2 regions of the Virgibacillus natechei genome follow, and region 2 is predicted to be linked to the other one. Evidence: riboswitches for the same ligand, from Rfam matches in the RefSeq annotation. Region 2 holds a riboswitch; the other holds the start of a gene.
The links. A riboswitch is a leader RNA that binds a small molecule or an ion and turns the genes downstream of it on or off. The one in region 2 is predicted to bind thiamine pyrophosphate.
Positions count from the first base shown of each region.

Region 1 (11,627 bases), 1.0 Mb from region 2:
TACACAAATAATCGTCCTTCTTATATCATAATATGTATATTTTAACACATACCATTCACAATACACATTTTATTTGTTTAAGATTTCTGATAGCTCATATTAAATCTATGACTTAAACCACTATTAGAAACTTGGCTGTCACCAAGCCTTTAGGTGACAGCCTTAGTTGCACTTATGCAGTAAGAATGTTTTTATATTTCCTTAACTGCAAACTCACAACTAGCAGATCCTATAAAAAGAGTATTTAGCGACGCTCAGCACCGAGTAGTGCCGTTCATCTGCATTTTACCTAACTTACCAACTATTGGTCGTTTGACGCCAATAAACAGAAAAATTAAAGGCACTTCTCCTACTATATTCTGAGTATCCATGTTAAACTAAAGTGCATGAATTAACGAAAAAGAATAAATAATCTTAATAATCCTAAGGAGAATCTCATGTTAATTTCTACAATGACTTTAGGCTGGATTGGAGTTTTACTATTTTTAACAATTATTTTCACAGTTCAAAAAATGATGAAAAATAATGAATTTGCCTTTATACATATATTAATGGCATTGATGTATGCAATGTGGCTACCTTTACCATTGGCGTTAAATCAATTACTAAATTCGGAGATTCTACAAGTAGGTACTATATTTGGCTTCGTATATTTAATTATGTTAGTGATCACAATGGCGCTCCAAACAGGTCATATTACATATTTAGTAAAACATAATGATGATAAATCAATTACAGATGAACAAGGGAATTATATGATGGCAACATTATCTAATCCGTTTGAATCATTGTTAGGTGTTTTCAAGTGTATTTGGGCAATCTTTTTAGGAATCACTTTCTGGAATAGTGGCGAAATGGTAATGGCAGGTCTTATGTTTTTATTCAGTTTATTACTTTTTTATTATTTAGTGATATTGCTGGATAAAAGCTTAGTAAAACGAATTAAGTTATTTTCAAAGGTAAAACCAAACCCGTATATAATTAATCTTGAAACATTATTTTTCTTCATCATTTTGATGAGTTATATTTCCTTTAATGCTTGAAGGGATATTCTGATGTGAAATGACAGAAAAGTGACAGGCACCCAAAAGGAGCCTGTCACTTTGATTTAGGATTTATAATTGCACATAGGGTCTCATTCATGTGAAGCAGCACTTTCAAAGTTGACATTTCGCATTCGACATATTATGACAAAAACCGGGAAGTGACAGGCACTTATTCACGATCCCATTTATTCACGGTCTCTACTCTTCTTCATTTTCCATAATAGTTTTCGTAACCTATCGACTACTGGTCGTTTGCCGCCCATTACGACACCTGCTAGTTCGGCAAATATATGTAATAACACGAGTACAAAGGCTGTTACGATAAGTGCGGTTGTGATCGTTCCAAAGGAAAATAGAATGGCTAATCCACCGAATAGGGCGCTGAAGGCGTAGATGATCAGGACTGCTTTTCGGTGGCTGTACCCGCCGGCTATCAATTGATAATGGAGGTGCTTGTTATCAGCGATCATGATGCTCTCTTTATTATAAGCTCTTCGTACGATGGCTAACAGTGTGTCAAATATCGGTACCGCTAAAATGACAACTGGTATGATGAAGCCGAATAGTGCGATGTTTTTAAATAGACCAAGCATGGAAACGACTGCAATCATGTAGCCTAAAAAATTGGACCCTGTATCGCCCATATAGATTTTTGCGGGGTAAAAATTGTGGTATAAAAACCCGATATTTGCCCCGATTAAGACGATGCATAAATACGCGACCATCATTTGCGTGTCGATGAGCGCCATAATAAAAATACTGGCTAAAGCAAAGGTGGATACCCCTGTTGCCAAGCCGTCCAATCCATCGATGAGATTGATCGCATTGGTGATCCCAACGACCCATAGTACGGTAATGAGAACACTGAAGAAACCAAGATCAATCATACCGATAAATGGCAAGGTAATGCGTTCAATGATTAACCCCGACGAAATTAGAAAAGATGCAGCAATAAGTTGCCCAGTAAGCTTGACGACAGGCCTGATGCTATAGCGATCATCGAGTGCGCCTGTTACGAGGATAACAATTGCTCCAAGCAAAATTTCCGGTAAATGTTCATGAGCTGGCTGTAAATATAGCGCACCTAAAAAAGCACCAATAAAGATGGCTATTCCACCTAGTCTCGGTGTAACTTCTGTATGTATTTTCCTTCTATTTGGCAGATCAACTGCTCTGAGTTTAATCGCCATTTTTTTTACGGGATAGGTTACAAGTAACGTCGCTACTAATGCAATTAGAAACGCGATAAATAGTTCGACATAATTAAACATAGAGTTCTCCTAAAATTCGTGATGACTATCAGCGATGTTATCGTTTATGATCTTCCTCCGATTATAGCGAATACGTACATACATATGCAAATTTAACTTTATTCGACAACATCAGATCATCCTTGTGCCCATTCTTCGAAAAGCGCTTTACATCTCCGCTTATTCTGTGGCATACTATTTTTTAACGTGTTATAATGTTCGCAGGTTCAAAAGTTTTTTTGATCCGATACAATAATTTTCATTCATGTAGGGGGGCCGGTTTTGCTGGCTGAGACTGTATCCGTAAGATACTGACCCTTGGAACCTGATCTGGTTGGTGCCAGCGGAGGGAACATAGTCATATTTTACACGAGATGATGATGTTTATTCCCATGCGCTAAGGGCTAACCTTTGGCGCATTTTTTATATGGTTGAAAAACAGCGGTTTATTTAATGGGGAGGAAGAAAAATGAAGAAGTTATATTTTACATTCGTAGCACTATTATTGGTTGTTCTCGCGGCTTGTGGGGATGGTGGTGGACAATCTGATGGCGAAGGAAATGACCTAACACCTGTTTCTTTTGCGCTGGACTGGACGCCGAATACAAACCACACTGGGATTTATGTCGCGAAGGAAAAGGGTTATTTTGCAGAACAAGGATTAGATGTTGAAATTATGTTACCTGGTGAAGCTGGAGCAAATCAACTGATTGCATCAGGTGAGGCTGATTTCGGTGTAAGTTATCAAGAACGTATCACACAAGCACGTGCGGAAGGGTTACCACTCGTTTCCATTGCAGCTGTTATTCAACATAATACGGCTGGTTATATGTCACCGGTTGATAAAGATATTACAGAACCTGCTGATTTTGAAGGCCGTATTTACGGTGGTCTTGGCACCCCTCTTGAAGAGGCGAACATGGAGACGATTATGAACCAGGAAAACGCTGCTATTGATCAAGTAGATTTCATCAACATTGGCGATGCGGACTTTTTCACTGCTGTACAACGTGATGTCGATTTCTCCACTGTTTATTATGGCTGGACAGGGATTGAAGCAGAATTAAGAGAAGAAGAAATGAACATGGTCTACCTTCGAGATTTTGCGAACGAGCTCGATTTATATACACCAATTCTAGCAACGAGTGAAGCAATGATCGAAACGGACACGGAAACTGTTGAGGCATTTGTACATGCTGCAACACAAGGCTATGAGGATGCCATTGAAAAGCCAGAGGAATCCGCTGAAATCTTAATCGAACAGGAGTCAGATCTAGATCCGGATTTGGTTTATAGTAGTCAGGAATGGATATCTCCAAGATACCAGGATGACGCGGAAAATTGGGGTGTACAAGAGGCATCGAGGTGGGAAGATTATGCTGATTGGATGTTTGAAAATGGGATAATTGACGAGGAAGTGGAAGCAGGAGATGCATTTACCAATGATTTCTTACCGCATAAAGCAGAATAAGGGGCGTTGTTAACATGGGGATGACGATGGATACATTAACGGGGAAATACCGATGAAAAACATGTTGAAAAGAGGATGGCGGCCGCTGATTGCCATCCTTATCTTTATTGGCTTCTGGCAGCTCGTCACCATTGTTTTTGACATAGAGGACTGGATACTTCCTGCTCCAACCGACATCGTTCTCGAGGGAAGAGATGTTTTACCCGACTTTCTTCCTCATTTCTATGCAACGCTAACGTTATCTGTTTCGGGACTTCTTATTGGAGCGACAATTGGCTTGGTCATAGCCGCCCTTTTACATCTTTTACCACGTGTACGGGAAACGTTTTATCCATTTTTAATTTTATCCCAGAACGTGCCGACTATTGTACTTGCACCATTGCTCGTCATTTGGTTCGGATTTGGCTCCCTACCGAAATTAATCGTTATTACGTTGGCTTGTTTTTTCCCAGTCGCCGTTTCTGCTATAGGCGGATTCCAGCAGACCAACCGGGAATTGCTTCATTATATGAAAATGATGGGTGCGAGCAAATCACAGCTATTCTGGAAATTGGAATTACCACACGCCCTGCCTGCTATTTTTTCTGGTTTAAAAATAGCAGGCACCTACAGCGTGATGGCTGCCGTTATATCGGAATGGCTTGGAGCGCAAGAAGGAATTGGTGTGTTTATGACATTAGCTACTTCCTCTTACCGGACACCTCGTGTGTTTGTAGCGATCATCGTTGTGATGTTGCTCAGTTTAGCTATTTTCGGGCTCATTATTTTACTGGAGAGACTCCTGATACGATGGCAAAAGAAAGGAGAACAACGATGAATCTTTCTATAAGGGATGTCAGCAAATCCTTTGGGGATAAACAAATACTAGATAGTCTTTCATTTGATGTAGCGGACGGAGAATTCGTATCCTTAATTGGGCCCTCTGGAAGCGGAAAAAGTACATTGTTCAGCTTAATTGGTGGATTATTAGCACCTGACAGTGGTGACATATGGATGAACGAAGAACGGATAACGAATAAAAGCGGTACTATTAGCTACATGCCGCAGCAACCTTCCCTTTTCCCGTGGCGTACCATCATGCAAAACGTACTGCTTGGCCAGGAACTCAACGGCCAAAAGGAAACAGACCGCGCCATGGAGATGCTAGAAAAAGCTGGACTTGGTGACGTTACCCATGCCTATCCACACGAACTATCCGGTGGCATGAAGCAGCGCGTCGCCTTTATTCGCGCGCTGTTAAGTCCGCAAGCCTTTATGTGCTTGGACGAGCCATTCTCTGCGCTTGATGATTTCACAAGGATGGATATGCAAAAATGGCTTCTAACCACTTGGGAAGAAAATCAGCAATCCGTACTATTTATCACCCATAACATTGAGGAAGCACTGTTTTTATCAGACAAAATTATTATTCTATCAAGCAATCCTGCCCACATAAAAAAAGAGATTTCGATCCCTTTTTCAAGACCGAGGGATGAAGCTATTATGCTCACACCTGAATTTCTGGACTGGAAGAGGTATGTACTGGATATAGCTTTGAATTGAGGCTATATTTTACATTGAATAAAAAGAATCCATTTAAGAAAACTTGGCAGATGATTCTAATGTTATCAAGCTATTAAATCACAAAAGAGAACCCTTTTTCTTTTTTAGGTTCTCTTTAATCGTTTCTGTCCATTCGAAACTGCTTTAAATCAATTGTAAATTCTGCCTTCATTAACAAGTCTAAAAGTAACCCGTATTTATGCTTGATTTTCAAGGTAGTCGAATCTCCTTAATCCAACATCTTGACGGATTTCAAGTACAATACTCTCATTGGCGGTATGGTAAACCAACTCATCGCCTTTTGATTTCAACAGTTCTTTTGTTGCCAAGTGATCTGATACTGGCGTAATTACAGCCACATCTTCAATAAATTCTTACTCATTTTTTATGCGAGACGATAACACTTTTAATTTAACAAATTGATTTGGGTATAAATTTCTAACCTCTGACCATTCCATGCTTATCACGCCCCTTTACTTCATTTGCTCTATCTACATAATAACATAATATTCAAAAAGTAAATATTAAGGAAATAAAGGTTAGTTCCCAAAAAGGTCGACTCCGTACAAAAAAAGATTCTTAAGCACAATATATAGTGTTTATTAAACCATGACATCCGCCATATATTGTATATAATTGCTTGATCTGACCTTTTTGGGTGAGAGCCATTGCCATAATTTATCGTCGTTGTTCCATTAAAGTAGCATATCAAGTTCTAATTAAATTTTCACGTTTGTTTTCGCTTTTTTATTTGAGCATTCAGGTTAAGGTAGATACCATACCCTCCTGCTATGATTAGAAATAGTTGACCATAACCAAAATTTAGATTAAGCCAATAAGCGAATAGCATTAAGAAGATGATCACGATAAATATGATGATAATAATATTTCGATAATATTTATTCATTGTTAGCCTCCTTATGCATTTATCTAATGTAACAATTGCACCAGTTATCGTAAGGACACTTCTTCACAAAGTCGCCAAGCTTTATGCCGATAAGCCAAGTTGCACTTATGCAGTAAGAAAGTTTTTATGCTTTCTTATCTGCTAAAATAATATCAAAATCTTTAACACGGACAGCATTTCCAGTAATTTGTACATCATAAGATTCACCCGTTTTAGAAACCTGCACTTCTACCCGACCGTCTTTTTCAATTTCATGCCCCTGCTCAACGAGAAGAGTTAGTGATTCTTTGAAATTGTTACTTATGTATTTAGCATAAAAAGAACCCATTACCCCTGAAGCAGTACCTGTTACTGCATCCTCAACAGTGCCTGAATACGGTGAAGAGAAATGTCGAGCATGCATGTCAGCATCAGAGTCATAAGTTTCTGTACAAAATGGATGAACAGATGATTTAGGCATTTCCTTCAAAATAGCAGGAAAATCTTTATTATTTGGTTTCATTTTTTTAAAAGCATCTATGTTTTTTATTGGGATTAATAATGTCCAAGTACCTGTACTTCCATATAGAATTGGTAAATTATCTTCAATGTCGGTTTCTTCTAATCCTATCGAGTTAGCTAAATCTCTTTTTGAACCTTTGAATTCTGCAAATTTTGGTGATGCCTGGTTCATCGTTATAGAAATTTCCTTTTCAGAAGTCGAATTAATCGTTATAGGCAAAATTCCTGCCCTTGTTTCAATTGTTAAGTCTTTTTTTTTCACCTAATAGTCCTTTCGTTTTTAACGCATAAACTGTTGCCATTGTTGCATGGCCACACAAATCCATTTCGTGACCTGGTGTAAAAAAACGCATTTTAAGGTCTGCCACTTTTGATTGAACCGGAAAAGCCGTTTCGTTAAATCCTACTTTGAAAGCAATTTCTTGCATCTGTGCATCTGTTAATTCATCCCCGTTTAAAACTACTCCCGCTGGATTTCCCTTATCAGACTCTTTACTAAACGCATCGTAATGATAAACCTTTACGGACTTCACCATACATTCCCCCAATGTCGTATTAAAATCATCTTGTAATATTACCATTTACTACTAATTTCTTATTCCATTAAACTGCGACTTTAGCAAGAACAAAAGCGCAAGCGCCCGTTTAGCGACGTACGGACTGGACTGAGCCGGAGGAGATAAAGGAAACACGGCGACGAAAGGAGCCGATGTTGACTTTCACCACAAGGGTATAAGTGCGACTAAGCCTCTGGCGGAGCCAATCGGCAAGTCTTCTTTATCGTACGGAGGTGAAGGAAGTCGCGCTAGTCGCTGGGCGCCGGAGCTGGACGTGGCTATTCCAGTATATAAGTTATCCACAGCATTTAAATTCTATAGTTTCCTATGCAAAAATAAATTATTAAGAAACGCACCAGATAAGCCAATTTTTATACACTACTTTCCTTTTCCTAACCGCCGTTTATGTACATTTCAATTATTTTTATAAATTCAGTATACACGGTGCTCTTTCATTAAGTAAGTCCTTTTACAACGAAACAACCCTTTAGATCAAAAGTTCAACGGGGCAGAGGGCCAAGTTAGGCAGGCGTATTGGATTGAGCAATGGTTAGGCATGTGGTAAAATGATGGTCAGTTCATATGAAGGGGTCGTTTCGTGATGATGGCATACATTTTTGTTGTTGCAGCCGTTTTGGCTGTGATTCCTATTTTATTTCTTTTTAAAAAGAATTTAGAGAAATTGAAGGAAGATCCTACACAGGTTAATAAGGTGCAAATTAACTTTATGATCGGTGTTGCGGTTAGTGAAATCATTCCAATTTTATTAATGGTTTATGGATTTATCGAATTGAGCCCCGTAGAAGAAGTAAGTGAATTGTACATACCTGGCTTTATTATCCTTCTATTTATGGGGATGGCTGTCTTCTTTATTAACTCACAAAGACGCGTCGATGTAGAGGATCATGCTAGAAATACGGTTAATTCCTTTGCAACGATTAGTATCGCGCTCGTGAATGCCATTCCGATTATGGCGCTTGTCGGGATTTTCATGATGGCACCATGATCGATGGACAGTTCTCGATTTGGGGGCTGTTTTTTCTACCGTGTGATTTGATGCCCAAGGAACATCTGTCATCGCAGGTTTTCGTGCAATAGGAGGGCCATTTTTCACCCCCTAAATGGCTTATCTCTTAAAATGGTGGTTGGAAAGTGAGGTCGTGCTATGACGAAAGATGTGTCGACTGCAAAAGTATGTTTGCTTGCAGGGAAAATCATGCTTAAAAGTGGAGCAGAGACGTATCGCGTGGAGGATACGATGAATCGAATCGCTGCTTTTTATGGTCTTGAAAATGCGCAAAGCTATGCGACGCCAACTGGGGTTAATTTTTCCGTGGATTTTTCAGCGTACACGAATTTCATGCGAATCACGACACGCTCGACGGATCTACATAAAATAGCAGAAGTGAATCGTGTTTCTAGAAAGATTACGGCTGGGAAGTTGGAAGTGGATGAAGCATTCATGATGTTGGAACGTATTGAGCATGCTAAATTAACATTTCCCGCATGGATGCAGATCATCGCAGCCGCGTTTGTGAGCGGAGCTTTTTCTATCATGTTTGGCGGAACCTGGCCTGATTTCATACCTGCTTTTATTGCTGGCGGTGCTGGATTTTCAGGGATGATTGGTTTTGATAAACTGGTCAATATTCGCTTCATTTCTGAGTTTTTCGGAGCCTTCGTTATCGGATTACTTGCTGTTTTGTTTATTAGCATTGGATTCGGATCAGAACTGGACAATATAATTATTGGTGCGGTAATGCCTCTGGTACCTGGGCTCCATATCACCAATGCTGTTCGTGATCTGATGGCTGGACATTTGGTAGCTGGTCTTTCCAAAGGAGTGGAGGCGCTGTTGACGGCTTTTGCAATTGGTGCCGGTGTAGCTGTTATCGTTGGATTTCTTTAGGTCAGGAGGAGGAGCGAGAACATGACAATTATAACGCAACTCGTTATGAGCTTTATAGCTGCCGCTGGGTTCGGTATTTTATTTAACGCGCCTCGGCAAGCCCTGATTCAATGTGGGCTTACCGGGATGTCTGGTTGGATTTTATATTACACATTAACCAGTGTTGGGTTGGAAGCTGTTCCTGCGACAATCTTTGCGGCTATGCTTGTTGCGGTCTTGAGCCAAATTTGCGCAAAGCTGTTTAAAACCCCCGTTATTATTTTTAATGTGTCTGGCATTATCCCGCTCGTACCTGGTGGAATTGCGTATGATGCGATGCACCATTTTGTCCAAAATGATTACTATAATGCCGTACAATTGTCCGCACAAGTCATGCTGTTGGCAGGAGCTATCGCGATGGGGTTGGTTTTTTCTGAAGCAGGGAATCAAATTGTGAGGAAAATTATCGCAAAAGTTTAGATGATATCCTCCACCTCCATTTTCAAAGTGGAGATTTTACTTGTTCGTTTAACTACGGTAGAATAAAATCATTGTATCTATTTCGAAATGAGGGAATTTCTATTGAATAATCAACAAAATCCAAAAGCAATTATCGTTATTTTCGGAGCAACAGGGGATTTGGCGAAACGTAAACTATTCCCTTCTATATATCGTCTTTATCAGAGCGGTAAAATTAGTGAAGACTTTGCTGTGATTGGTCTTGCGCGTAGATCGTGGAGCAATGAAATTTTACGCGATAAAGTAGGTGAATCGATTGAAGATGCATTCTCTTCCAGAGAAGATTTGGAACATTTCAAATCACATTTTTATTATCAGTCGTTTGATGTTACTGACTCCGGTTCCTATCAGGGGTTAAATGACTTAATCCTGGAATTGGAGGGCATGTACCATACAGAAGGCAACCGAATTTTTTACCTTGCAATGGCGCCAGAATTTTTTGGAACGATTGCGATTAACTTGAAAACATATTGCCTTAAAGATAATGCTGGCTGGGCAAGGCTTGTTATCGAGAAACCGTTTGGACATGATTTACCATCTGCTCAACTTCTCAATAACCAAATTCGTGAAGCATTTGATGAGGATCAAATTTATCGAATCGATCATTATTTAGGGAAAGAGATGGTGCAAAATATCGAAGTCATTCGTTTTGCAAATGGGATATTTGAGCATCTATGGAACAACCGGTTTATTTCAAACATTCAGGTCACTTCCAGCGAATCGCTCGGAGTCGAGGATCGTGCACGTTATTACGATCATTCGGGAGCAACTCGGGACATGGTACAAAACCATATGCTGCAAATGGTTGCGCTACTCGCCATGGAGCCACCAATTAAGCTAACCACCGATGAAATCCGTTCTGAGAAAATCAAGGCGCTTCGTGCAATCCGTCCCATCAAAAGCGACGAAGTGGATGAATCCTTCGTACGTGGTCAATATGACGATGGTGTTTTAAACGGTGAACAGTTACACGGTTACCGGGAAGAAGCAGAGGAATTAGCGAATTCAAATACAGAAACATATGTAGCCGGTAAAATAATGATTGATAACTTTCGCTGGGCTGGTATTCCTTTTTATATTCGAACAGGCAAACGTATGGCCGAAAAATCGATCAATATCGTGGTCGAATTTAAGGATATACCGATGAATTTATATCACCAGGATGAATCGGACAGAAACCCCAATTTATTGGTCATTAATATTCAGCCCAATGAGGGAATTACGCTATATTTAAATGCGAAGAAAACAGGCCATGGTTCTGTTGCTCAGCCGATTCAGCTTTCCTATAATAATAATGGTGCACATAGCATCAATACACCAGAAGCATATGAAAAACTTTTGTATGACTGCATGCTGGGGGATGCGACAAACTTCACACACTGGGACGAGGTTGCTTATTCATGGTCCTATATTGATTCGATTTTACAAGCGTGGGAGAAGAAAGAGCCAGATTTCCCAAATTATGCTTCCGGATCCATGGGACCGAAAGAAGCGGACGAATTACTAGAAAAGAATGGTCACCATTGGTGGTCGATTACGTAAATCAAAGGAGTGTTTTTTAGATGAAGATGTATGACGTTACAGCAACTATTTTTGAAGGAATGCCTACTTATAAAAACAAGCAGGAGAAACAGCCAAAGTTAAACACCGTTACAAATGGACACGTAACGGAATCACGTATGGATATCGACCTTCACACTGGAACACATATCGATTCCCCCCTACACATGATCAATGACGGGGATACAATGGAAACTATTCAAATGGAAGATTTGGTTCGACAGGCAAAGCTATTTGACCTAACACATGTGGAAGATCGAATTACAAAGAAGGATATTGAAGGATTTTCAATTGAAAAAGATGATTTCGTCCTTTTTCAAACAAAAAATTCTTTTGAAGGTGCGTCAGATTATGAATTCATTTTCGTTGCGGAAGATGCCGCAAGC
Region 1 covers NZ_CP110224.1:3,365,065-3,376,691, forward strand. The annotation lists gene OLD84_RS16875 (hypothetical protein) at 438-1,043, shown strand; gene OLD84_RS16880 (glycosyltransferase family 4 protein) at 1,232-2,317, opposite strand; TPP riboswitch at 2,556-2,665, shown strand; gene OLD84_RS16885 (ABC transporter substrate-binding protein) at 2,766-3,767, shown strand; gene OLD84_RS16890 (ABC transporter permease) at 3,820-4,584, shown strand; gene OLD84_RS16895 (ABC transporter ATP-binding protein) at 4,581-5,309, shown strand; gene OLD84_RS19370 (hypothetical protein) at 5,507-5,668, opposite strand; gene OLD84_RS16905 (hypothetical protein) at 6,037-6,216, opposite strand; partial or broken gene OLD84_RS16910 (PhzF family phenazine biosynthesis protein) at 6,341-7,250, opposite strand; gene OLD84_RS16915 (hypothetical protein) at 7,876-8,280, shown strand; gene OLD84_RS16920 (threonine/serine exporter family protein) at 8,440-9,183, shown strand; partial or broken gene OLD84_RS16925 (threonine/serine exporter family protein) at 9,202-9,642, shown strand; gene zwf (glucose-6-phosphate dehydrogenase) at 9,745-11,223, shown strand; gene OLD84_RS16935 (cyclase family protein) at 11,244-11,627, shown strand, end outside.
Region 1: linked by a shared signal. The riboswitch ahead of OLD84_RS16885 (ABC transporter substrate-binding protein) and the one ahead of thiW (energy coupling factor transporter S component ThiW) in region 2 are both predicted to bind thiamine pyrophosphate.

Region 2 (11,627 bases):
CCCCACAACAAACGAAACAATCGTTAATAAATAAACTCTTTTATCCATAATATATTTCCCTCTCTGTCTAGTTACCACTATAATAGTAACTTTTATCAAAAGAGAAAACAAGCTATTTTTTAATACAGACTTTTCTGTGCTATGATGGATGTAATATGGTATGAATGATGACAGGAAACAAGGGGTTAGCAATATGCTGCAACAATTCGGTTTTACCCAATATGAGAGCCAAGTTTATCGCGCTTTAATCACCATAGATCAAGCAATGGATGCAACATCTATCGTAAAGCGTTCTGAAGTTCCAAGATCCAAAGTCTATGATGTTCTTCGGAGGTTGGTAAAAAAAGGAATCGTGCTCGAGTCAACAACGGAGAAGAAAAGATTATATACAGCTCTACCGTTGCATTTAACGATTGAAAAATTAAAAGCGGATTTTGAATGGAATGTACAGGCATTAAAAGAAACAAAAATGAAAGAAACGCCAGTGGACGATCGTGTCTGGACATTAAAAGATAATCAATCCATACAAGTTTCTCTAAAGAATTTAGTACAAAAAGCAGGGTCTTCTATTTTTATTTCTGCATGGGCAGATGACGTAAACGCCATTCTTCCATTTTTAGAGGAAAAGCATCATGCTGGTCTTGATGTAACTGTTCATGTGATTGGGGAAATTGAAACAATTATTCCAAACACCTCTACCTTAATCCCAGATACAGAGCACAGCAAGCTTGAACGAAGCCGTATTCTTATTATAGATCAAATGGAGATGTTATTCGCGGGGGTTGAGGATGCAGAGTGGCAGGCAATCCATACGCAATCACGGCCGCTGGTAAAATTTTTTACGGAGTTCTTTTACCACGATGTGGCCTTAACGGAAATTACTCGGAAATATAAAGATACGATCATGAACGATAACGAAATTCGAGATATCTTATTGAAGTTGAGATATTAAGTCTTGACGCGGTTGAGAACAAACCATGATTGATAAAAAGAATAATGGGTACCATAAGGCCGAGTTATTTCATTTTTTTATGAGGTGAAAAGATGGATAGTCTATTATTTTTATCGTTCTCAATAGCATATCTAGGGTTGTTTTGCTACGGCATAGTATTGGCCAAGCGATACGGGTGGAAGACAAGTATGAACGTTATTTTGCTTGTTATCATGGGCTTATTATATGATAATGCTATACTTGCTGCTGGCCGTTATATCGGGGAAGGGTCTATTCTGCAAAACTTAAATTACGTCCGGTTCTGGCTCCACGCTCTCTTTACCCCATTACTTGTCGTTTTTGCATGGAATACATTAAAACAAGCGAATATTAAGTGGACTAATTATCGCTGGCTGTATTATGGAGTAATTCTGTGTACAGTAAGTTTAATTATGATAGAACTTATAACAGAAGTATTCGGACTTTCTCTTGAAGCAAAGCGGGAGTATGGAGTGCTAAGTTATCACAAGGTTGAAATGTCCAGTGGACCTCCCATCATGATCCTACTTGTCACTGCTGTACTGCTTGTTGCTTCTATTTTTGTTTGGGTGAAGCAAAAGTGGATCTGGTTTTTTATCGGTACAGTGTTGATGATTGTTGGAAGTGCTGCTATACCACCAATCGATAGTGGAGCCGTTACGAATTTATTTGAATTAATATTAATAACCTTTCTTCTATTGACCAAAGCCTATCAAAATAAACGAAAAGATGGACTGAAATTCTGATAGAATGGAATTTAATCTTATGCTAAAGTATATGATCAATTACGAGAAATAATTTGTGTTATTTGATATAATTAAATCACCTTAAAATTAGGAAGGGAGGAACAGTTGGTGGAAACTGAAGCGAAATTACAAAAAGATGCTATGCGTGTGTTAAAACTTACAAGTAGAACGTTTTATATTCCGATTAAATTACTCAAGCCAACATTGAGAGAAACAGTTGGTGCTGCTTATTTATGCATGCGTGCGATAGATGAAATAGAAGATCATGAACAATTGGATGCTGAAACAAAGCAACATTTGTTGAGGAGAACGAGTGAGTTATTACTAACTGAATTTGATGACGAGGCATATCGCGAATTACTAAAGCCGTATGAATCCCTTTTACCGGAAGTAACAATCAGAATGAACGATTGGATAGCCTTTTGTCCTGAAGGCTTCGTGGGTAAAATGAAGGAAGCAACAAGTGTAATGGCTGGTGGTATGGCTGATTGGGTCGAAAAGGACTTTCAAATAGAAACCAAAGCGGATTTGGACGATTATACATATTACGTCGCAGGCTTAGTTGGTGTTTTGCTTACCGATATTTGGAAATGGTATGACAATACAGAATCTGACAGAGACTTGGCTGTAGGATATGGTCGAGGGTTACAGGCGGTTAATATATTGCGTAATCAAGGAGAGGACGCGGAACGTGGTGTACGATTTGTTCCTGATAATTGGACAAGGGAAGATCTATTTGCCTATGCAAGGAACAATTTAAAACAAGGTGATCAATACATAGAAGGTATCGATAATAAAAATGTTACGTTGTTTTCTAAAATTCCATTAGAATTAGCGAAACGCACACTAAGGGCAATGGAAAAAGGCAATGAAAAAATGTCGCGTGAAGAAGTAGAGTCAACAGTAGAAGAGATTATTAATGAATAAAAAAAAGTACGATTAGCCTGCTAATCGTACTTTTTCTATAAAAAGGCCTAATATAATAAATTTCACGATTTAAGGTATGATAATAACAAGAAGAGCGGACACCAAAATAGGTTTAAGAAAACATATATCTCACACAAAGATAACAACTAAATAAGTTGACTTGTTAACGGGTTATTCCTATAATTAGAAATTGTGTTACAAAATTGAGCAAGCTGGTGGTATATGTCAATGCTTATTATTAATCGAATTCGGTAATAAGTATTCTCCATCCAACGGTCTTTAATGGCAAAATAAATTCTAGATTATAGACACTTGTTCCTAAAACATAGGAGGAAAAGCGTGGAATCAAAGAAAAAGGAAAAGTTGGATTGGACAGTTTTTATAGTAAGTGGCGGTTTTTTAATCTTATTTATAATATTATCTTTTATCAACAGTGACATGGTAGGGAACGGAATTACAACGTTATTTGATTATTCCGCTAAATTTTTTGGTGGATATTGGCAACTGTTATTGTTGGGTAATTTCTTCATTGGATTGTTTTTAGCCTTTTCAAAGTACGGAAAAGTTCGTTTAGGAAAACAGGACAAACCTAAATATAGTAATTTTCGTTGGGTTGCTATGATTTTAGTTACCTTATTGGCGAGTGGTGGTGTGTTTTGGGCAGCATCAGAGCCGATGTATCATTATATGGATACTCCTCCTTTACTCGGTGGTGGGGAATTTAATAATATAGACGGAGCATTCGCGTATTCCTTTATGCATTGGGGATTCTTAGCATGGGCCATTTTGGGGACATTAGCTGTAATTGTTATGATGTATGTACATTATAATAAAGGATATCCTCTACGCCCAAGAGGTTTATTATATCCTCTATTTGGTGAAAAAATTTATCATAGAAGTGTGCTGGGATCCTCGGCTGATATTTTTTCTATTATAGCGACGGTGGCTGGTACATTAGGTCCGCTTGGGTTTCTAGGATTACAGATATCCTATGGGCTTAATCATTTATTTGGTTTGCCGGATAGTTTAATGATGAGTATAGTTGTTGTAATGATACTTGTTTTAGTAGCAGCAATATCAGCTGCAACAGGTGTAGATAGAGGGATTCTAACACTCAGCCGCTATAATGTTGGGTTTACCATTTTTCTAGCAATGGTCGTACTTCTTGTTGGACCTACCATGTTTATTATGGATGCGTTCATCGGTGGTACCGGATTCCACTTGCAAAACTTCTTCACGATGAGTTTATTTCGCGGTGATGAAGCATGGCTAGGTGCATGGACTATATTTTTCTGGGGTTGGTTTATCGGTTATGCGCCGATGTTGATCGTATTTATTAGTAGAATTTCTCGTGGGAGAACGATTAGAGAGTTAGTGATTGGTGTATCAATTGCAGCTCCATTAGTTAATAACTTTTGGTTCTCCGTTGTAGGAGGAACAGGGGTGTTCTTTGAAAGAGAAAATCCAGGTTCAGTCTCAAATGCTTTGAATGAAGGTGGTATGCCTGCAGCTGTTATGGCAATCACGGACCAACTACCAATGGGTATGTTATTCGGGATAGGGTTTCTCCTTGTATCTGTTATCTTTGTTGCAACAACTGCAGATACTATGTCTTATACAGTTGCCGCTACTTTAACGGGTAATGATCAACCGAAAAGGTGGTTGCGTGTATTCTGGACGTTGATATTCGGTCTCACTACCGTGATGATTCTTACAATTGGTGAAGATAGTATTGCATCGATTCAGAATTCAATTGTTATAACGGCCGTCCCCGTGTCCCTGTTATTGTTGCCTCCGTTATGGAGTGCACCAAAAATAGCACGCAAGATGGCAATAGAACAAGGCCTTATCTGGCAGCGAGAAATTAATAAAAAAGTAAATAAATAATAGAACAGTAAGGGTCTTCGTTTCCTGACATATTCAGGAAATGAAGGCCCTTCATACTTTTTAGCAGATAAGAAACCACCATCTATTATGAAAATGTAACACAAGGATAGACGGTTATTTAAAATGGTGTGTAAAAAGCGCTCTAAGTCCGAGGTGAGTAAGGGCGAGAGCGAAAACAATCATAACAATTGCTCCTACTATCTCAAAGAAGCTTGCTACACTATCGGTAATAAAACTTATCTCAGCCAGGTTTGTTAATCCAAATCCAGCCAAAAAAGTAGCTAAATATAATAAAGCTAACTGATACATACGATATCCCTCCTTCTCTTTATTTTATGAAGGAAGAGGATACGGGTGATTGTATGGTTGTCTATTTAACTTAATTTAAGGCTAAGCACTGGATTTATAGAGCATTAAAAGCACTGAAAGGACTCAATTCTTTCCAAATCGATTCCGTAATAGGTCCATCTATTACCGTGCCAGCGATAACCTGCAATGGAGGTTCTGCCAACAAAGGTCGGATAAAACCAAAAAGCATCCCGCTGTAACCAGACATAGGTGAAGCGATACATGCATCCACGGATTCCTCCAGGATCTACTGCAAAGGTTTGAAATTGCGATTGTTCTGGAATGAAAGCGGGTGGTGGAATAGTTGGTGCAGCACCAGTTTGTTCGCCACCTGGAAATGGCGCTGGGCCACCAGGGTAGCCTCCAGGTGCGCCTGGAAAAGGTCCACCTGTACCAGGAGCCCCGCCAGGTCCAAATAATTGATTCCACATAAACTGTGATAGGTTAAATTGCCTCTCGTTATAATACGGTGGTGGCTTATCATACATTATTTATTTCCTCCCTTGATTAAATCATTCACTATAATATATGGGTGATTGTTACAGGTGGGAATGATTTTAGAAGATTGGGCGGTATTTTATTAGATTTCTTCTGTATTAAACTTTTCACCGTATTTAATTCATAATTAGAGGCGAAAAAATATACCTTTTTCGCCTCGTGAAGAACATATGGAATTCAGGTTGTAGTTAGGCGCTATAATGCTCTAACTGCTTCTTTAGTATTCTTTGCTTTGGTTATTGCTGATATAACAGAAACGCCGTCTGCTCCAGCTTTAATCACAGAATTTGCATTATCTGTGGTGATCCCGCCGATTCCTACTATTGGTAAGTCGGGAAACTGTTTTCTTAATGCTGTCATCCACTCTACTCCCACAGTTGCTTTAGCATCAGCTTTTGAGTTGGTTGCAAAAACAGGTCCTGCGCCTATGTAATCGATGATGGAAATAGGGCTTTTAGCAACTTCGTCAGCATTTGATAAAGAGAGTCCGATAATTTTATCCGGAAAATGCTTGCGAATTTCTTCTACTGAGCTATCATCCTGTCCGACGTGGATGCCATCAGCATGTAATAAACACGCTAAGTCAACATCATCATTAACGATAAAGGGAATATTATGCTGCCTGCACACTTCACGTAGTCGTTTACCTAACTCCAATTTTGCATCACCCGTTAACGAACCTTCACCTTTTTCACGGAACTGAAAGGCTGTTATTCCCGAATTGGCTGCGGATTCTAGTATTTGTACTGGATCTTGATCACAATTTTGACTGCCCATAATAAAGTATTTACGCAAGCTTTGTCTTAATGGAGGCATCATTTATTTACTCCTTTCGAGTGCTTCGGTCTCTAGTGAGAGTGCATCAATGAATCGGGGGATAAAGGTTCCGGAACCTGCTACTTCTTCATGGGAAGCAGCGAATTCAGCAGCTAATCCGTAAAATTCAATTGCTGCTAATGCCTGTTCTTCAATAGAGTACCTAGTTGTTAAGCAAGCAGTTAGGATAGACCCCAACAAACATCCCGCTCCTGTTACCTTTGCCAAAATGGAATGACCTGTTTTATTACGAATTATTTTTCCTCCTATACAAATGAGGTCTGTTTTCCCGGTAACGATTGCAGTAGTGTCATAGTCTGCTGCCACTTTTGCAGCAATCCCTTCAGTATCCTCACCACCGAGCGAATCAACACCTTTTGTTTCCCAAGGAATTTGAACAAGGTGGGCCATTTCACCAGCGTTTCCTTTGATTACAGTAGGTTTCACTTCTTGTACGATTTCTTTCATAGCAGATGTGCGAAATGATGTAGCTGGTACTCCTACAGGATCGAGTACTACTGGGATTTCTTTCTCGTTTGCAGCTTTTCCTGCAGCAATCATTGCGGGAAGCTCCACGGGTGTTAGAGTGCCAATATTAAGCAGAACGCCGTCCGCAATCGACGCTATTTCATCAGCCTCTTCTTCAGATTTTGCCATAATAGGAGCGCCGCCAAAGGAGAGTAGACCATTAGCGGTGAAATTCATGACCACTTGATTTGTTAGATGATGAATCAATGGATTATTTTCCCGTACTTCCTGAATAATGTTTGGATTCATCGTTTCACCCTTTCTTCTCGGCTTGCCCAATGATTGGTAGGCCCATTTCCAGAGCCAATTGAAAAGGAATGCTTAATAGCAGCTGTTACAAAATGTTTTGCTTTTTCAACTGCTTTTTGTAAAGGTAATCCTTGGCTTAAATAAGCAGTGATTGCAGCTGAATACGTGCATCCCGTTCCATGTGTGTTTGTTGTATCGATTCGTTTAGAAGAAAACGTGTGCATGGATGTCCCGTCATATAAAAAATCAACAGCATCACCTTTTAAGTGTCCACCTTTAATAAGGGCACCGTTAGCACCAAAATTCACCACGATTTGCTCAGCTGCTTGTTTCATATCATCGGTTGTATCAATTTTATCTCCAGTAATATATTCTGCTTCTGGGATATTTGGTGTGACCAAAGTGGTTAATGGTAAAAGCTTTTCGCGTAAATAAAGGCGTGCTTTTTCTTCGATTAATGGATCACCACTTGTAGCAACCATGACAGGATCCATTACATAAGGGGCATCAAGTTTTGGGATTTTTTCTGCAATTACCTTCATCATGTCAATATGTGCAATCATTCCTGTTTTAAATGCGTGAACTGGTATATCCGTAATCACGGATTCCAACTGTTGCTCAATCATTTGAATAGGAAGGTGGTGTACATCTTGAACGCCAGTTGTATTTTGAGCAACAACGGTTGTAATGACCGACATGCCATAGCTTTTGAGTTCCTGAAATGTTTTTAAGTCTGCTTGGATACCAGCTCCTCCGCTGGGGTCAGTGCCGGCAATAGTAAGTACGGATGGAACTTGAGTCATCTGTAAACCGCCTCCTCGTTTTCTATTCTTAAATCATCTGTAAATGTCATGGAAAGTCCTCCTCCTAATAAGTTAGGAAAGTAGGTGCCAATCTGACCACCTGACTGGCAGCGGCCGAGTTTTCTAATTGCATAGGAAACTATAGAATTTAAATGCTATGGATAACTTAGTTATCGAAATAGCCACGTCCAGCTCCAGCGCCCAGCAACTAGCGCGACTTCCTTCACCTCCGTACGATAAAGAAGACTTGCCGATTGGCTCTGCCAGAGGCTTAGTCGCACTTATACCCTGTGGGTGAAAAGAAGACTTGCCGATTGGCTCTGCCAGAGGCTTAGTCGCACTTATACCCTTGTGGTGAAAGTCAACATTGGCTTACTTGTCTTAAGGAAGGCCGACTAAAACCGGGCTTGCGCTCAGGCGTCGGCATACCCCTATGAAGGGGCATGTTTCCTTTATCTCCTCCGGCTCAGTCCAGTCCGTACGTTGCTAAACGGGCGCTTGCGCTTTGTTCTTATATGCGTACTAAACTTTGATATTTAACCTTTGATATGATAAACCAACCGATAAACGCACCGGTAATACTACTGACAAGAAATGCTGGCATAAAGGCGAAGGCACCAACAGAGCTTCCCATCAGTAGTTGTGCAAATGGTACAGCAAATAGGGAGCCAATAACCCCGCTTCCAAATGCTTCGCCAAATACAGCCCATGCTTTTTTGCCGATTTTTTTATAGAGGTAGCCAGCTAAAAATGCTCCGACCATACCGCCTGGAAACGCGAGTAATGTTCCGAGACCCAGCATATTCCGGAGTACACTAATCATAAAAGCAATGACGACTGCAGGACCTGGACCAAGCATTACGGCAGCCATGACGTTGACCGCATGCTGAACAGGGTATGCTCGTGCCACTCCAGCGGGAAACCATAATAATTGTGCAGTAATGGTTCCAATTGCTACAAAAACAGCCATCGTTGTTAATAAACGCGTTCGATTCAATATTCTCCTCCTTTCATAGGGAAACCAAAAAAGCCAGATCCGCTGAGGGACCTGACTGTGACTATGAAAATAGATTAGACGTATCATCGCATCGCCTAACTACTTCCCTCCGCTGGTGTTAACCAGATCAGGTCTATAAGAGTCAGAAAGTAAACGTACTTTCCTCTCAGCCCCCGTGATTATTGGGCACCCCTAGTAGTAATTGTTTATTATTAGATTCACTCATTAGCATAACAAATAGCTGGATGGTTGTCATGGGTAAAGTTAAAATCTTTACATTATTTTGTAAAACATATCATGATATAGAAACTATTTTCTATAAATAAATGATTGATCAAACGTTTGATTAATACTATTTTAATTCCATATCTAAAAATGCATAAAAGTCAGCCCATTCATCAATAACTTTGGATGTTGGTTTACCGAGTCCATGTCCCGCTTTTGCTTCGAGACGAAGGATGACTGTTGAATCCTTATCCGCTTTCTCGAGTAATGTGGCAGCGAACTTTTTTGCATGAGCTGGTAAAACTCGATCATCACTTTCTGCTGTTGTTATGAGAATAGGTGGATACTTTTGTCCGTTCTTTATATTATGCAATGGCGAATAAGCATATAAGAATGGAAAATGTTCTGGTTTCTCTGGATTTCCAAACTCGGGTATCCAATAACGACCGATTGTGAATTTATGGTAACGTAGCATGTCTATTACAGGAACCGTGCAGATGACAGCACCAAATAGATCAGGCCTTTGTAGCATACAAGCTGCGACTAACAGACCTCCATTTGAGCCACCCATAATGGAGAGTTTCTTTTGATTGGTATATTTCGTTTCAATTAACCATTCGCCAGCAGCGATAAAGTCATCAAAGACATTTTGTTTGTTCTCAAGCATTCCAGCTTTATGCCATTTTTCCCCGTACTCATTTCCACCGCGCAGGTTAGCTACAGCATAAATCCCGCCCTTTTCCAACCATCGTAAAATTGCAGGATTAAAAGAAGGAGTTCTGCTAATATTAAAGCCACCATACCCATTTAGAATAACTGGATTTTCGCTATCCAATTTAATGTCATTATGATGTGTAAGGAACATTGGGATCTTTGACCCATCCTTTGAGGTATAGAAGACTTGCTCTGTTTGAAAATCAGTCGTATCCACAGGTAGGGTTGATTCAGCGAATACAGTAACGTCTGGATCGTCCATTTCATAATGATAAATGATTGTTGGACTTAAGAAAGAAGTCATGCCAAAATAAATTTCATCTGTTTCTTTATGGCACGTCATCTCCGTTAATGAACCGATTATCGGTAATTTAATTTGATATAAATAGGTTCCATTTTGATTATAGACGTGTAATTGATGATGAGCATCATGAAGGAGTACAACGATGAACTTTCCGTTTATAAATTTCACGGAATCCATGACATCATCTTGTTCTGGTAGGACTTCCTGCCAATTCTGAGGTTCAGGGTGATCCAGATCAATTGCAATAACCCTACCATTCGGGCTATCTAGGTCTGTTTGAAAGTAAAAGATTCTACCTTCGTTTGTAATGTATTGGTATCCTGCATTTTGATCATCGAGCAGACGCATAAATTCCACCTTTGAATCAATAGCTTTAACAAACACTCTATTTTCTGAAGCGGTTCCTTGAAATACGTGTAGACAGAGATGTTTTTCATCATCGCTTATCATTGGTGAGAACATTAGCTCTTTTTCGTCTGGTTGTTCGTGAACTAAAGGGTCATCATCTTGACTAGTTCCGAGCTTATGAAAATAAACGGCATTGTAATTGCTTTCATCTTCTTTTTCGACACTTCCTGGCTCGGGGAAACGACTATAGAAAAATCCAGAATGATCTGGTGCCCATGCAATGGCTGTAAATTTTACATAGCGAATATGATCTTCCAAGTCTTGTCCACTCTGAATATCCCTTACATGAATTTGCTGCCAATCACTTCCATGTAAGGAGGTGGCATAGGCAATATACGCTCCATCATTACTAAAAGCGTAGTTCGTCATTGCAATTGTTCCGTCCTCACTAAGTGTGTTAGGGTCAACCACAACAGCATCCTGTTCTTCGCCCCGCTTGTAAAGAACAGCCTGATTTTGTAAGCCATCATTTTTTTGGTAAAATAAATTACTTTTCACTTGTTTTGGTACAAAAAACTTTGGATAATTCCACAATTCCTCTAATCGCTGTTTGTCGAACGCTTTTGATTCAGCTTGTGAAAAATAGGTATCGCATTGCGCTGCCAAGGAATTTCCCCATTCCACGGTTTCTAATGAGGATGAATCTTCCAACCATCGATATGGATCAGCTACCTTTGTTCCATAAAAGTCTTCAACGATGTTATCTTTTTTCACTGTTTTCATGCTACGCCTCCTGTTTTTCCTGTATACATTATGTTTCGCCAAAAGTTAGTAGATTCCTTTATTTTTTGGCAAATAGGAAAGAGGGATAGAGTACGTAAGTAAGGGTAAATAGTTTTATTATTTTGCTAGATTTTTGTTTGAAACGTGATATACTATTAGGAAAAGAAAGGAGGGTCAAAGTCAAATGGAGGAGAAATTAAATACTATTTTAGAACACTTGGAAATACTACAACAAGGACAAGTTCGATTTGAAGAGAGACAGGATCGATTTGAAGCAAGTTTAAACATTTTTGGAGAAAGACTTGGTCAAGTTGAAAGAAGTCAAGAAAAATTAGTATCAAGCCAAGAACTTCTTGCTATTAATCAAGCTTCTATGGAAGAAAGACAAATCCGCTTGGAAGAAAATCAAACCAATATGGAAAAGAACCAAGAATTGTTTGCATTAAGTCAAGTTCGTTTAGAAACCAAACTTGATAATTTTATG
Region 2 covers NZ_CP110224.1:515,936-527,562, forward strand. The annotation lists gene OLD84_RS02970 (MFS transporter) at 1-48, opposite strand, end outside; gene OLD84_RS02975 (TrmB family transcriptional regulator) at 194-952, shown strand; gene OLD84_RS02980 (hypothetical protein) at 1,141-1,716, shown strand; gene OLD84_RS02985 (phytoene/squalene synthase family protein) at 1,825-2,643, shown strand; gene OLD84_RS02990 (BCCT family transporter) at 2,983-4,530, shown strand; gene OLD84_RS02995 (hypothetical protein) at 4,645-4,839, opposite strand; gene OLD84_RS03000 (hypothetical protein) at 4,944-5,366, opposite strand; gene thiE (thiamine phosphate synthase) at 5,572-6,195, opposite strand; gene thiM (hydroxyethylthiazole kinase) at 6,196-6,969, opposite strand; gene thiD (bifunctional hydroxymethylpyrimidine kinase/phosphomethylpyrimidine kinase) at 6,966-7,772, opposite strand; gene thiW (energy coupling factor transporter S component ThiW) at 8,284-8,769, opposite strand; TPP riboswitch at 8,857-8,973, opposite strand; gene OLD84_RS03025 (prolyl oligopeptidase family serine peptidase) at 9,122-11,143, opposite strand; gene OLD84_RS03030 (hypothetical protein) at 11,328-11,627, shown strand, end outside.